DNA from 4 places in the Xenorhabdus littoralis genome. Region 1 is predicted to be linked to each of the others. Evidence: predicted binding sites of a transcription regulator. Region 1 holds the regulator's gene; each other region holds the start of a gene.

Region 1 (3,219 bases):
TGATGTCGCAGGGAAAAGAGCAGGAAGCCAATGAGTATCGCCTGCTTGATCCGACAGATACCTCAAATACAACATCTGTGCAGTTTTATGATCACCGCAGCTACCTTAATCCATGTCTGGACTCCTCCAAGCGATTCATTGATAAAGTGATTGGTGAAATAGTTTCCATGCATAAAGAAGCCGGGCTGCCGTTGAATACATGGCATTTTGGCGGAGATGAAGCAAAAAATATCCGCTTAGGCGCTGGGTATCAGGACAAAGATGGGCCAGTAGTACCGAATAAGGGAATTATCAATCAAAAAATCGAAGACAAACCGTGGTCTAAATCTCAGGTTTGTCAGAAGATGATAGCGCAAGGCGTGATTAAAGATGTTGATGAACTCGCCAGCTACTTTGCTATTGAGGTCAGTAAAATTGTCAACGCTCACGGAATTGACACAATGCAGGCATGGCAGGATGGTCTGAAACATGCCAAGTCAGCGGAAGACTTTGCCACTAAACATGTTGCGGTGAATTTCTGGGATACCCTTTATTGGGGAGGTTATGAATCTGTAAATGACTGGGCTAACAAAGGGTATCAGGTAGTCATCTCCAGTCCTGATTATGTCTACGTTGATATGCCGTATGAAGTCGATCCGAAAGAGCGTGGCTACTATTGGGCAACTCGGTTTAATGATGAAGAAAAAATTTTCAGTTTTGCCCCGAACAACATACCACAAAATGCTGAAACCTCAGTAGATCGCGATGGCAACCGCTTCAATACCCACAGCAATAAGCGTTGGCCGGGGGCTTATGGAATATCAGGGCAATTATGGAGTGAAACCGTGCGCACGGATGAGCAGATGGAATATATGATCTATCCACGTTTACTGCCTCTGGCAGAACGTGCATGGCGTCAGGCGGGCTGGGAGCTGAACTATCAGCAGGGCAGGGAGTATAAAGGCGGAATAACGCATTATGTTGATATGGATGCACTTAAGCGAGATTGGGAACGTTTTGCCAATCTGATCGGGCAGTACGAGCTGGCTAAACTGGATAAATCCCATATTTCATATCGTTTACCCGTACCGGGTGGCAAAATTGTTGCCGGAACATTTGAGGCCAATATTGCTTTGCCGGGAGTCGTTATCCAGTATTCATTGGATGGGGGGAAAACATGGCAGGTTTACGATGATCGGCAGCGTCCGCATGTCAGTGGAAATGTGAAAATTCGTTCTGTCAGTAGTGATGGTAAGCGCTTTAGCCGGATAGATGAAGTGAAACTTCAATAGTGAAACTTCAATAGTGAAACTTCAATAGTGAAATTTTAATAGTGAAATTTTAATATAGTACATCCAATGGATTTCAAGCTACAGCGTAGCCAACAACGCCGTAGCTTGAAAGACAAAGGATAAAAGCAGACTGCCGATTAACTTGAGCTAATCGGCAGTAGCTTATTCAGGCCAAACCAGACAAGAGCAGAAAAAATAGCAGAAAACGATTTCAATTATCCCTTGTCATGCCTGTTTATTACGAATGTTCATCATGAAGTGAATTATTTTCGCGACAATCACCAGAAGTACAATGACCATATAAATAGAGGCTGTGGTTTGAGAGTTTAATCCCATAACGTTCAGCAATATCTTTCTGACGCTCTTCAATTAAGTCATCGCTGAATTCAATGACCTTACCACAGTCGAGACAAATCAGATGGTCATGGTGATGTTGCTGAGTGAGTTCAAAAACCGATTTACCGCCTTCAAAATTATGGCGTGTGACTATGCCGGCATCATCGAACTGGTTCAGTACGCGATAGACAGTGGCGAGGCCAATCTCTTCACCGATATCAATCAGTTTTTTGTAGAGGTCCTCCGCACTGACATGATGGCATTCTGGGTCCTGTAGCACTTCCAGAATCTTCAGGCGCGGAAGTGTTACTTTAAGTCCAGCATTTTTCAATGCTTTATTGTTGTCGGTCATGCGGATTCAGTCCTGTAACTTGAGTTAAGTGAACTTATGATACTTGGGGGTATCGCGATGGAATCATAGTTCTGTTTCACGTTGTTGATTATAGGCATGGATATTCAAAATGAAAATCATGCCAACCCCGGTATCATGACACATTATGCAGTAATAATCCTGCATGAAAGGGAACAAATGCCCTTATGCGTCCAAAATTTCAGACAGACTCATTTCAGTCTTGATCTGTTGTACCCAAGTGTCAACACGTTCATCGGTTAATTCTGGCTGACGATCTTCATCAATAGCCAGACCGATAAAGTGATTATCGTCGGCCATGCCTTTAGAGGCTTCAAAGTGATATCCTTCGGTCGGCCAGTGGCCTACGATGATAGCGCCATGAGGTTCAATAATATCGCGAATGGTGCCCATAGCATCACAAAAGTACTCTGCATAATCTTCCTGATCACCACAACCGAACAGGGCGACTAGTTTCCCTTCAAAGTTGATCTCTTCCAGAGTCGGGAAGAAATCATCCCAATCACATTGAGCTTCGCCGTAATACCAAGTTGGGATGCCAAGTAGCAGAATATCGAAGGCTTCAATGTCTTCTTTGCTACTTTTGGCAATATCGTGGACTTCAACAACATCAGCACCGCCCAATTTTTCTTGGATCATCTTGGCGATGTTCTCTGTGTTGCCTGTATCACTGCCGAAGAATATACCTATTATTGCCATAAAATGGGTTAACCTCTTGTTTTATCTGTGTATTAAAGCCATACACGTCGCGCTGAAATCAGCAGGAAAAATGTCAGTTTTAATAAAATGAAAAGCGTTATTCTGACCAAACATCTATGACAAGTCTGTCAGATTTGTGTGGTGATGCCGCTTCATTGCTGCTATATAAAAGCCGTTAATCGGCAAGGTGATTTTTTTCTGCCAGTTGAGCTAACAGCATCTGTTCAATCAGTTCACTACGACTGATATTGTGCTGTTTTGCCAGAAGATTCAGTGCATAGACGGCATCTTCGTTGAGTTTAAGTTCCACTCGACGCAGTCCCTTGACTTTATCTCGTCGCAACTGGTTACGTTTATTGATCCTAAGCTGTTCATCTCTGGACAGCGGGTTTGTTTTAGGTCGCCCAGGCCTGCGTTCATCTGCGAACAAATCCAGTGTGGTGCGATCAGTTTGTTCTTTTGCCATAAATTCAATTGATAAAGGGCGTGTACCAGTAATATAGCGGGCAATAATACCTTAGCTGGACGCGTGTCGCTACTGGT
Region 2 (3,219 bases), on a different contig from region 1:
ATGGCTCCGGTAACCAGCCCGACTGTTGCCTGCCAGTTATCGGGATGAACACCAATGGGCTGCAATATTGGTGTAATCACTTTACTGACTGAAGCCAGTGCTGATTCATTGATATTGTCTACAGTTTTACCTGAGAAAGAGAAGCTGTTCAGCGCGCCAATGAACATACTGGCGGCGATAATCACTTTACCTGCCCGTACCACGAAACCTTTCAGTCGCTGCCAAGTCTGGAGCAGCAGGGTTTTGGCATGGGGAACATGATAAACAGGCAGCTCCATCACAAATGGCGAGGCTTCACCACGCATAATGGTGTATTTGAGCAACAGGCCTGTCAGGATGGCAACGACAATTCCCAATATATACAGAGAGAAGACGATGCTTGCCCCGCTTTTGCCAAAAAATGCCGCAGCAAACACGGCGAAGATTGCCAGCCTCGCCCCACAGGACATAAACGGTGCCATCATGATAGTAATCAGTCGCTCACGCGGCGCATCCAGAGTTCTTGCCCCCATCACGGCTGGCACGTTACAGCCAAAGCCGACAATCAAGGGCACAAAGGATTTACCCGGAAGCCCCATTGCCTGCATCAGCCTGTCCATGACAAACGCGGCCCGAGCCATATAGCCTGAATCTTCAAGGAAGGAGAGGAACAGGTACATCATGCCAATTTGGGGAACCAGCGGTAGCATCGTGTTGATACCCCCGCCGATACCTTGGGCAAGGAAAACTGTCAGCCAATTCGGGAAGTGGAGGGTATAACCCAGCCATTGCATTCCATCAATGAAAAGGGCGGCGGAAGCACCATCAAAGATTGGCTGTAAAGCCCCTCCGATATTAATGGCCAGTACAAACATCAGGTACATGACGAACAGGAAGATGGGTACACCCAGCCAACGGTTCAGGATAATAGTGTCTAATGTTTTGGTCAGTTTGTTTGGTATGGCCGAGCGGGTATCAATGACGGCCAGACAAAGCTCGTTAATTGCCTGATAGCGCGCTCCCGCAATAATCAGGTCTGGTTCTTCAATCTGTGTTTCTTGCAGGCGCTCCTTACTTTCAGCCAGTTGTACCTGAGTCAGTTCAGAAATCTCGCGACTATAAATATCCCCTTCCAGCACTTGCAAAGTGAGCCAGCGACGTTGTTGTGGATTGAACTTCTCTGTGATCTGGCCGGAAAGGAGATTAATTTCCGGCAATAACACATCGGGATACTCAACCTGTACAGGGTTGGATTGTTGCGGGTAATTGTCGATGATTTTTTTCAGTGCATCGATCCCCGTGGCACGGGTAGATACCAACGGGATAACCGGACAACCAAGACGTTGCTCCAGTGCTTTGACATCAATATTGATACGCTGGTTTTGGGCGATATCCAGCATATTCAGTGCAACGATGCAGGGAACTCCCAGCTCAATCAGTTGCAGCGAGAGATAAAGGTTGCGCTCCAGATTTGAGGCATCCACAACGTTGATCAACATATCGGCTTCACCACTGAGGATATAGTGGCAGGCAATTTGTTCATCAATGGAAGTCTGTTCAGAGATGGTAGTCAGTGAGTAAGTGCCCGGAAGATCGACAAGTTCGACTTTATGGTCATGGGTTATAAAGTGGCCGGTTTTGCGCTCTACAGTGACTCCTGCCCAGTTTCCCACTCGTTGTCGGGAACCAGTGAGTTGGTTAAATAGGGTCGTTTTACCGGCATTGGGATTACCGATCAGGCCTATGGTTAAATGTTTCATCATACTTTCTGCTTCTGCCAATCAGGGGTGATACTATAGATCTTCATGCAAGATGATAAATTCTAAGTCTTGTTTACGGAGGGTCAGGTTTACCCTGCGTGTTTCGATTTGTATTGGATCGCCCAATGGAGCGAAGCGAATGACCTGAAATGTTGAACCGGGCAGCAAGCCGAGAGACAATAATTTTTGTCGGTAAGCCGGGCTGATATCTGGAGAAAATCCCAGAATTTTATATGTGCTTTCTGGAATAAGAGCCATATAACTCTCCATTAAAACTGAAAATATAAGTGATTATAAGAATTATTATCCTCAATAAAGGGGAATTCACAAGAAAAAAGTATGGCGATTACTCTGAATTCTAATTGTTAATGATAATAATATGCAGTTGCGATACGGATTGTTTATCCTCGGATGGTATTAAAATAAATTGATTTTAATCAAATTAATGGTGATTTAATTGAAAATAAATGGCTGCAATACTGGTTGAGTATTGTCTGAAATTTTTCTTCATTCGGTAAGTCGTTAAAAGTGGAGGGAAAATATAAGGCGTAGAGATTATTAGGGTAACAAGCCCTAGATAATAAACAGGGCCTGTTAATTTCTATCTTTTCATTAATATTTCGAATGATTGTTCATTCTCATTCATTCATTATTTATTTTTCATTGAACATGGGGGGAACAAGTAGCTCACTCAATGGAACCTGAACGCGATCATCATCCTTATGAAGAGTCCAGGCATCCGAATCATATACCCACCACACCTGAATCTCCAATTCATAGAAACGGCGTTCCGCATGACCCTGATAGTCACTGATAGGACGCGCTTTCTTCTTGCGGATATTCTCATCAGGAAAGGTTTTCAGAAAGAAGTGATCATACGTCTCCTGTAGTTGTTCGTCGGGAACTTGGCGGGCATAACCCATAAATTGGGAGCCGGCCAGATCCAGTGATGAATCAGGCATAACCTGGCTGCTATAGATTGTCCCGCTGACACGGGGGTTGATGTACAGCTCCCGCGAATGTCGGGTATTTTGTTTTGAATACCAAATCAATTTGAGTGGGTGGTATTGCGGAATATAAAACAGGGTTGATGACCAGGCTGAATCGGCATCTGGGTCATGAGTGGAAAGATTGAAAAAACGGATATTGCTGAGTAAGTTAAAACTGCTTTGGATATGCTTATTCATTACTTTTTCCTCAACAGTATGAATGTGTTTTTTATTTAAAGAACAGGTTAGTTAATTGTATTTTTTATAATATCCAATAAGTTTTTTTACTAATGGATTTATCGCAAAGCGAATTATACGGATTATTTTCAGGAATAGTCAGGTGTTATCACTTATTCAAATTTATAACGCTGGAAACAAATAAAATCATTGTCATGAATTCTATGGTTTTTTATCAGATAAAGGCGTGGTTAATTTTATTTAATCTGCTGTGATAATTTATTTTAATATAAATATAATTAGTGATTTTAAAT
Region 3 (3,219 bases), on a different contig from region 1:
TCTCAGTAGGCGTTTATTGAGCGGCAACAGATTCCATTCCCACCAGACCAACTTTGAGGTATCCCGCTTTACGCAGAGAATCCATCACACTCATCAACGTTTCATAATCCACAGTTTTATCTGCCTGGAAGAAAATCGTGGTGTCTTTGTTGGATTGTGTTGTTTGATCCAATACCGAGGATAAGATATTACGATCAACCAATTCATCACCCACATAGAGCTGATGATCCGCTTTCACGGTCAGGAATACAGGTTTTTCTGGCCGTGGTTGCGGTTTAGCGGTTGATGCTGGCAGATCAACTTTGATATCCACCGTTGCCAATGGCGCTGCTACCATGAAAATAATCAGCAGCACCAACATCACGTCGATAAATGGCGTGACGTTGATTTCATGCAACTCACCGCTATCGTCCAAATCTTCATTAAGACGTATTGCCATAATTTATTACCTTGCTTCTGCTTTTTCTGCTGTGCTGTCAGCCAGATCAAGATCACGCCCCAGCAACAAAATTGCCTGAGCCGCCATATCTCCAACTTGCCCACGGTATGAGGAAATGACACGAGCGAAGACGTTATAAATCACTACCGCAGGGATCGCAGCCACCAGACCCAATGCTGTTGCCAACAATGCTTCTGCGATACCCGGAGCAACAACCGCCAGATTGGTGGTTTGCGAATGGGCGATACCGATGAAGCTGTTCATGATCCCCCAGACTGTCCCGAACAGACCCACAAATGGGGAAATTGCACCAATCGTCGCCAGATAGCCGTTTCCGCGTCCCATATGACGACTGATTCCAGCCACCGCGCGTTCCATACGGAATGAAGTACGCTCTTTGGTGCCAGCCTTGTCCGTGCTTTCAGCAGACAGGGCACGTTCTGACAGTGCTTCGCTCAACAGAGAGCGACTGATACTCTTCTTACCAAAATCAGCAGCAATTTTTGTCGCTGCATCCAGATTGGCTACACCCACTAACGCCAATTGTTCTTTACGTAGGCGGCGGCGAGCTGCGAACAATTCAATGCCTTTGGAGAAAAACAGCGACCATGTGATAACTGAAGCTATTACTAATCCCACCATGACGGTTTTTACTACCACATCCGCATTCTGATACATGCCCCAAACGGACAGATCTGTGGCAAAACCACCGGACGCGTTTTCAGAATCTTCAACAACCATTTCGGTTGTCACGTTTTCTGTGACCACAGTTTCTGCACTATCAGGGGCTGTGGCTTGCGTTTCAGTGGTTGCTGGTGCATCCGTTTTCTGGGCATCAATTGCCTGGGTATCAGTTTTTTGCTCAGACACTTGTGGAGCTGTGGAAGATTCTGGTGTGGCCGGAGCGGCTACCTGAGCAGCAGCCTGATTTTCTGGCGCCGCAGCCGTTGGTGCTGGCACTGTATCAGCCCACGCTGAACTTGTTAATCCGAGTGCCAATAGAATAGAAGCTGTCAAATTACGCATCAGTTAGCCTTACTCTCTTTCTTATAGATTCTGTTACTTAGCAGTGAATCGTGTTTACTCATCTTGCTAATCCTAATATGACCAAAGTCATGCTTCTTGCTTCTTACCTCTTGTTTTCTTACCTCAAAAACGCAAGAGGAAAAAGTCCGCTGCAAATGATATCAGACATTGCGCGATTTGATAGTAATTATCATTACTATTTGATAAAAAAGTGCCAATAAAAAGATGCAGGGTAATTCTGCACTTCCGTTAACATATCCTGTACGGTTATCAACGGCCCATCTTGAATTTTCGTCAAGTTGTTCAAATCCTTTTGGCAAAGCTAACCCAAATCTTTTAACTTTCTAATCATTATTAGAACAAATTTACTTGGACATTAGTCAGTAAGCTAAAAATTACATTGAGGGTGTGGTGCCATGACAGAAAAAAAAGTAGAAACTTTATTAGTCAGTACAGGAAGGCAAAAAAAATATACGCAAGGTTCTGTTAATCCTCTTATTCAACGCACATCATCTATCATTTTCGATACGGTTGAAGATCTGCAACATGCCTTGAAAAATTGTGCCAACGGCGAATTATTTTATGGGCGACGTGGCACATTAACGCATTTCGCCTTTCAGGAAGCGATGACCGAACTTGAAGGCGGGGCAGGCTGTTCACTGTATCCTTCCGGTGCAGCAGCGATCACCCATTCGATTCTCGCCTTTGTGGAAACTGGCGATCATATTCTGCTGGCAGGAGCGGCTTACGAACCAACACAAGATTTTTGCAATAAGTTCCTGAAAAAAATGGGGGTTTCCGCCGATTATTTTGACCCGATGATCGGTGACGGCATTGCTGCTCTGATTCAGCCAAATACCAAAGTTGTCTTTCTCGAATCACCCGGTTCCCTGACAATGGAAGTACAAGATGTACCCGCCATTGTGCGCGCTGTCCGTCAGGTTAATCCTGACATTGTGATTATTATCGATAATACATGGGCGGCGGGCATTCTGTTTAAGGCACTGGAATTTGGTATCGATGTTTCCGTTCAGTCTGCCACGAAATATATCATCGGTCACTCGGATGGAATGCTGGGAACGGCAGTTGCCAATGCGCGCTGTTGGAATCAACTCAGGGAGCGTTCGTATCTGCTGGGACAGATAGCCGATCCTGATACGGTGTATATGGCAAATAGAGGTCTGCGCACACTGTCTGTCCGCTTAAAGCATCATGAAGAAAGCAGTATCAGGATCGCCAAGTGGCTCGCAGAACAACCCGAAGTGGCCGAAGTTTATCATCCGGCTTTACCTTCTTGTCCCGGTCATGATTATTTTCAGCGCGACTTCACTGGCTCTAGCGGGCTGTTTTCGTTTCTCCTGAACACCCGGCTTACTGCCGAACAATTAGCTGATTATCTTGATAATCTTAGCCATTTTAAAATGGCGTTTTCATGGGGAGGATTTGAATCTTTGATTTTGGGTATTCAGCCAGAAATACTCAAACTGATACGTCAATATGATGCAACGCAGAAAACCGGTACTTTGTTCCGGCTCCATATTGGATTGGAAAACCCGCAGGATTTGATTGATGATCTGGCTAACGGCTTTGCGCGCCTTGCGATGCGTTAACCCCAATCAAACCTCCATGTGGGATCAAATCAAATCCCTATCCTCTCATTTTGCGGTACACTCTGGTTGCTAATTAGTTTACTCGCAAAAATCACAGGATAAACAATGGAAACGTTAAGCGAGATCATGTATGCGCTTTGGCAT
Region 4 (3,219 bases), on a different contig from region 1:
ATAATGCGCAATGGTAAATACATTGCGCTGGCTGGCGATTTGGTCGGCCATCCAAATCCCGGGCTGGGCAGCCACTAGCGGTAGTGTCAGATTGACCTGTTTAACTTCAGACAGCGGTAATACATTAAGCACGTTTTATTATCCTTTCTTATCTACAGATTAAACCATCGGCATTATCAATCTTGATTCACCTATAGTTTGCGCAGACTGGCCGGGCGCATATCCACCCAGTGCTCTTCTATGTATGCGATACATGCTGTCCGCGAATCTGGGCCAATAACTCTCTCCCAACCGGGTGGCCGGGCAGCAAAAGCGGGCCAAAGGCTATATTGCTGTTGATCATTGATCAGTACATAAAAAGAGATTTCATCATCATCAAAAGGATTTTTTTGTTCCAGATTCATCGTTGGTTCTCATCATATTCGGGATTTCAATCATCGTTTGCCGTATCACTTTTCAGCCAGTAACCAGCTAAGTCCATCAATTAATCCACCGCGCCAACACAGCACATCATGCCCGCCATTAAACACGCGATAATTCACACGATGCCCGGCCTCTTTTAACGCGGCATACATTTGATCATTCACAAAATGGATATCTGCTTCGTGGGACCCTGCCTCTTGAAAGATTTTCAATGATGAAGGAACCACTTTTTGCTCAAAAACCTGCTGTGTCAGCCAACCGGGTTTATGTTCAGAAGATGACATAAACTGTCGAACAATTTTGCTATCAGGCCACCAGAAAGACCCTGATTGCGTGAGAACACAACCAAAGCGTTGTGGCCAGTGGAGTGCGGCGTACAGTGCCGACAGCCCACCGTAACTCTGCCCTGCAATAATAGTCTGTTCAGGATCATCACTGAAGGTGGCATGCTGTGCGATAAGCGGTAACAGTTCATCCTGAATCGCTTGCCAAAAATCGTAATTGCAGGGGAGTTCCTGCTCCCGGTGGGGCATATCAATAACATCAATCAGAAGCCAGATTGCATCCGGTATCTGTTGTTGTTCAGTCGCCACGTCAATGACAGGAAAAATCGGCATTTTCTCTACCCAATTCAGCCCATCCAAGAGAATGATGAGAGGGCGTGGAAGCGCGGTTTCTTCCCCACTGGAATAAAGCCAAATACGCCTTTGATTGTTGAGCCGGTCACTCTGCCAATGCAAAAGCAGAGGCTCTCGTTTGTCCGACCGCGTGACATGATCCGGATTTACCCCGGTTAACGCCCATGCTGTCTGTTCAAGGGCATGGGGCATGTGAATTGCGGATAAAGGCACGCCAAGCCCGTTACGGTGAGAACCTTGTAGATTCAAAGGATCAGGAATGGATAATGGAAAGAGTGAGATCCACCATTCACGTTGCTGTTGGTTGCGCTGTTTGATTTCATCGGAAAATTCGGGGGGCAGATGGGCATCAGTGATAGGGATAAATCGATAACTCCCTCTCCAGTCCTCTTCGAGGCTCACCGACCAATGCCAGATATCCGTTTCAGGCACTCGTTGCAGGCTCTGTGGCTGTGGGCGGTGATGATCAGTGACGCCATTGATATCGATATAGACTTGGCGAAAAGCTGAATTTTGTTCATCCCCGCTAGGGTCTCGCCAAAAGAATGTCGTTTGAACTTGATGATTTATCGCAATTTCTATGATAGGTGTGCCCAAAATAGCGATATTTCCCCACCATAATTCACTGCCAACATTAGGAGCGGATAATAAATTATCTACCGTACCTGATGGTTGAAATACTAACTTCATCCCTTTACCCCTTCAAAAAGATTCGCCCACAAATAACGTGTCTATCTGATACACCTGATAACAACAACCTCAGTAAATCAAAATAATTATCGCCAACAAATGATATTGATAATGATTTTCATTTGCAATATTATTCAATATATTTTATTAATCATAGCTATTGGCTAATAGAGTTAATGGATAATTATTGGGGTAACGTGGCAGGAGGCCCTCACTATTCAGTTTAGTCATAATGGGATAATTCTTAATTATTTTATTGATTTTGAATAATTATTTAAAAGAAAGTCTATTTTGAGAGATGAAATCCATGGTACTGCCTATCAAGAATGAAATGTTGAAATCCGAAAATAAAATAACCAGAAACTATAACTATAGTAAATCATTATTAATGATTACTTCTGCCTTACTGTTATCTCCCTATGCTTCAGCAAGCCATACAAGCAATAATAGGGCTGCCAATAACAACGAAGACACCATAACCGTCACAAACGCAAGTACAGGCAACTCAGTAGAACACTTCGTAGAATCAGACAGTGCTGCCGGCACCAAAAGCACCACTCCCCTCATCAAAACGCCCCAGTCAATCAGCGTCATCAACCGCACACAAATGGAAGTGCAAGGTGCGGCAACGGTTGCTGACGCCCTGAATTATTCAAGCGGTGTTGTCACCAATTACCGCGGCTCTTCCAACCGCAATGACGAAGTGATCACACGTGGCTTCCGTTATTCCCCTAAATTTCTTGATGGTTTGAGCTATGGCACGAACAGTTCAGGGGGCACTGTAGGACAGATTGATCCTTGGTTATTGGAGCGTGTGGAATTGGTACATGGGCCGGCATCCGTGCTATATGGTCAGGTCAGCCCCGGTGGCCTGATTAACATGACCAGCAAAAGGCCGACTGCCCAGCCCATTCATAAGATACAAATGAAAGCAGGTAATCAGAGCCTTGGCGAATTGGCCTTTGATTTCGGTGGAGCACTGGGTGATGATATTCCCGTTCTCTATCGTTTAAATGGTATTCTCAGCACCCAGAAACAGTTCGTCAAAGGTCATAAGAAAGAGCGGATAGCCATCGCCCCAGCGCTGACATGGATACCCAACAATAATACGACCTTTACGTTGCTAACCAGTTATCAGTACGATCCCAAGGCGGGATACCGCAACTTCTACCCTAAAATCGGCACCGTAACGCCAGTTTCCAATGTGGGCTATATCCCCTACGATATGAATCTCAGTGAACCCTCTTTTAATCAGTCCAGACGGGAACAGACCTCTATCGGCTACATGCTTGAGCATGACATTAATGATGTTTTTTCTTTCCAGCAAAACCTGCGTTATTCAAAGTCAAATGAACGTACAAAATATTTAGTTTATGTATCAGATCTCACACCGCCTTCCATTAAACGTTTTCCACAGCGCGAACATAATGAAGCGCAGGGAATAAGCATGGATAACCAACTGAAGGCC

Evidence for each region. The regulator Fur, encoded in region 1, represses iron uptake genes when iron is present. The targets are predictions, from matches to a motif close to ATAATAATGAGAACNACTATCAA.
Region 2: feoA (ferrous iron transporter A) is a predicted target of Fur. The motif match lies at 2,027-2,049, and genes of this name have one in related genera.
Region 3: exbB (tonB-system energizer ExbB) is a predicted target of Fur. The motif match lies at 1,643-1,665, and genes of this name have one in related genera.
Region 4: fes (enterochelin esterase) is a predicted target of Fur. The motif match lies at 1,851-1,873, and genes of this name have one in related genera.

Annotation. Positions count from the first base shown of each region.
Region 1 is NZ_VCDP01000070.1:16,312-19,530, forward strand. It holds gene FE394_RS16220 (beta-N-acetylhexosaminidase) at 1-1,271, shown strand, start outside; gene fur (ferric iron uptake transcriptional regulator) at 1,510-1,959, opposite strand; gene fldA (flavodoxin FldA) at 2,143-2,676, opposite strand; gene ybfE (LexA regulated protein) at 2,852-3,142, opposite strand.
Region 2 is NZ_VCDP01000017.1:48,419-51,637, forward strand. It holds gene feoB (Fe(2+) transporter permease subunit FeoB) at 1-1,739, opposite strand, end outside; gene feoA (ferrous iron transporter A) at 1,773-1,997, opposite strand; gene FE394_RS05635 (pyridoxamine 5'-phosphate oxidase family protein) at 2,393-2,926, opposite strand.
Region 3 is NZ_VCDP01000025.1:77,531-80,749, reverse strand. It holds gene exbD (TonB system transport protein ExbD) at 14-439, opposite strand; gene exbB (tonB-system energizer ExbB) at 446-1,465, opposite strand; gene metC (cystathionine beta-lyase) at 1,882-3,075, shown strand; gene FE394_RS07425 (DedA family protein) at 3,181-3,219, shown strand, end outside.
Region 4 is NZ_VCDP01000008.1:89,537-92,755, forward strand. It holds gene FE394_RS03345 (non-ribosomal peptide synthetase) at 1-132, opposite strand, end outside; gene FE394_RS03350 (MbtH family protein) at 192-404, opposite strand; gene fes (enterochelin esterase) at 450-1,751, opposite strand; gene FE394_RS03360 (TonB-dependent siderophore receptor) at 2,059-3,219, shown strand, end outside.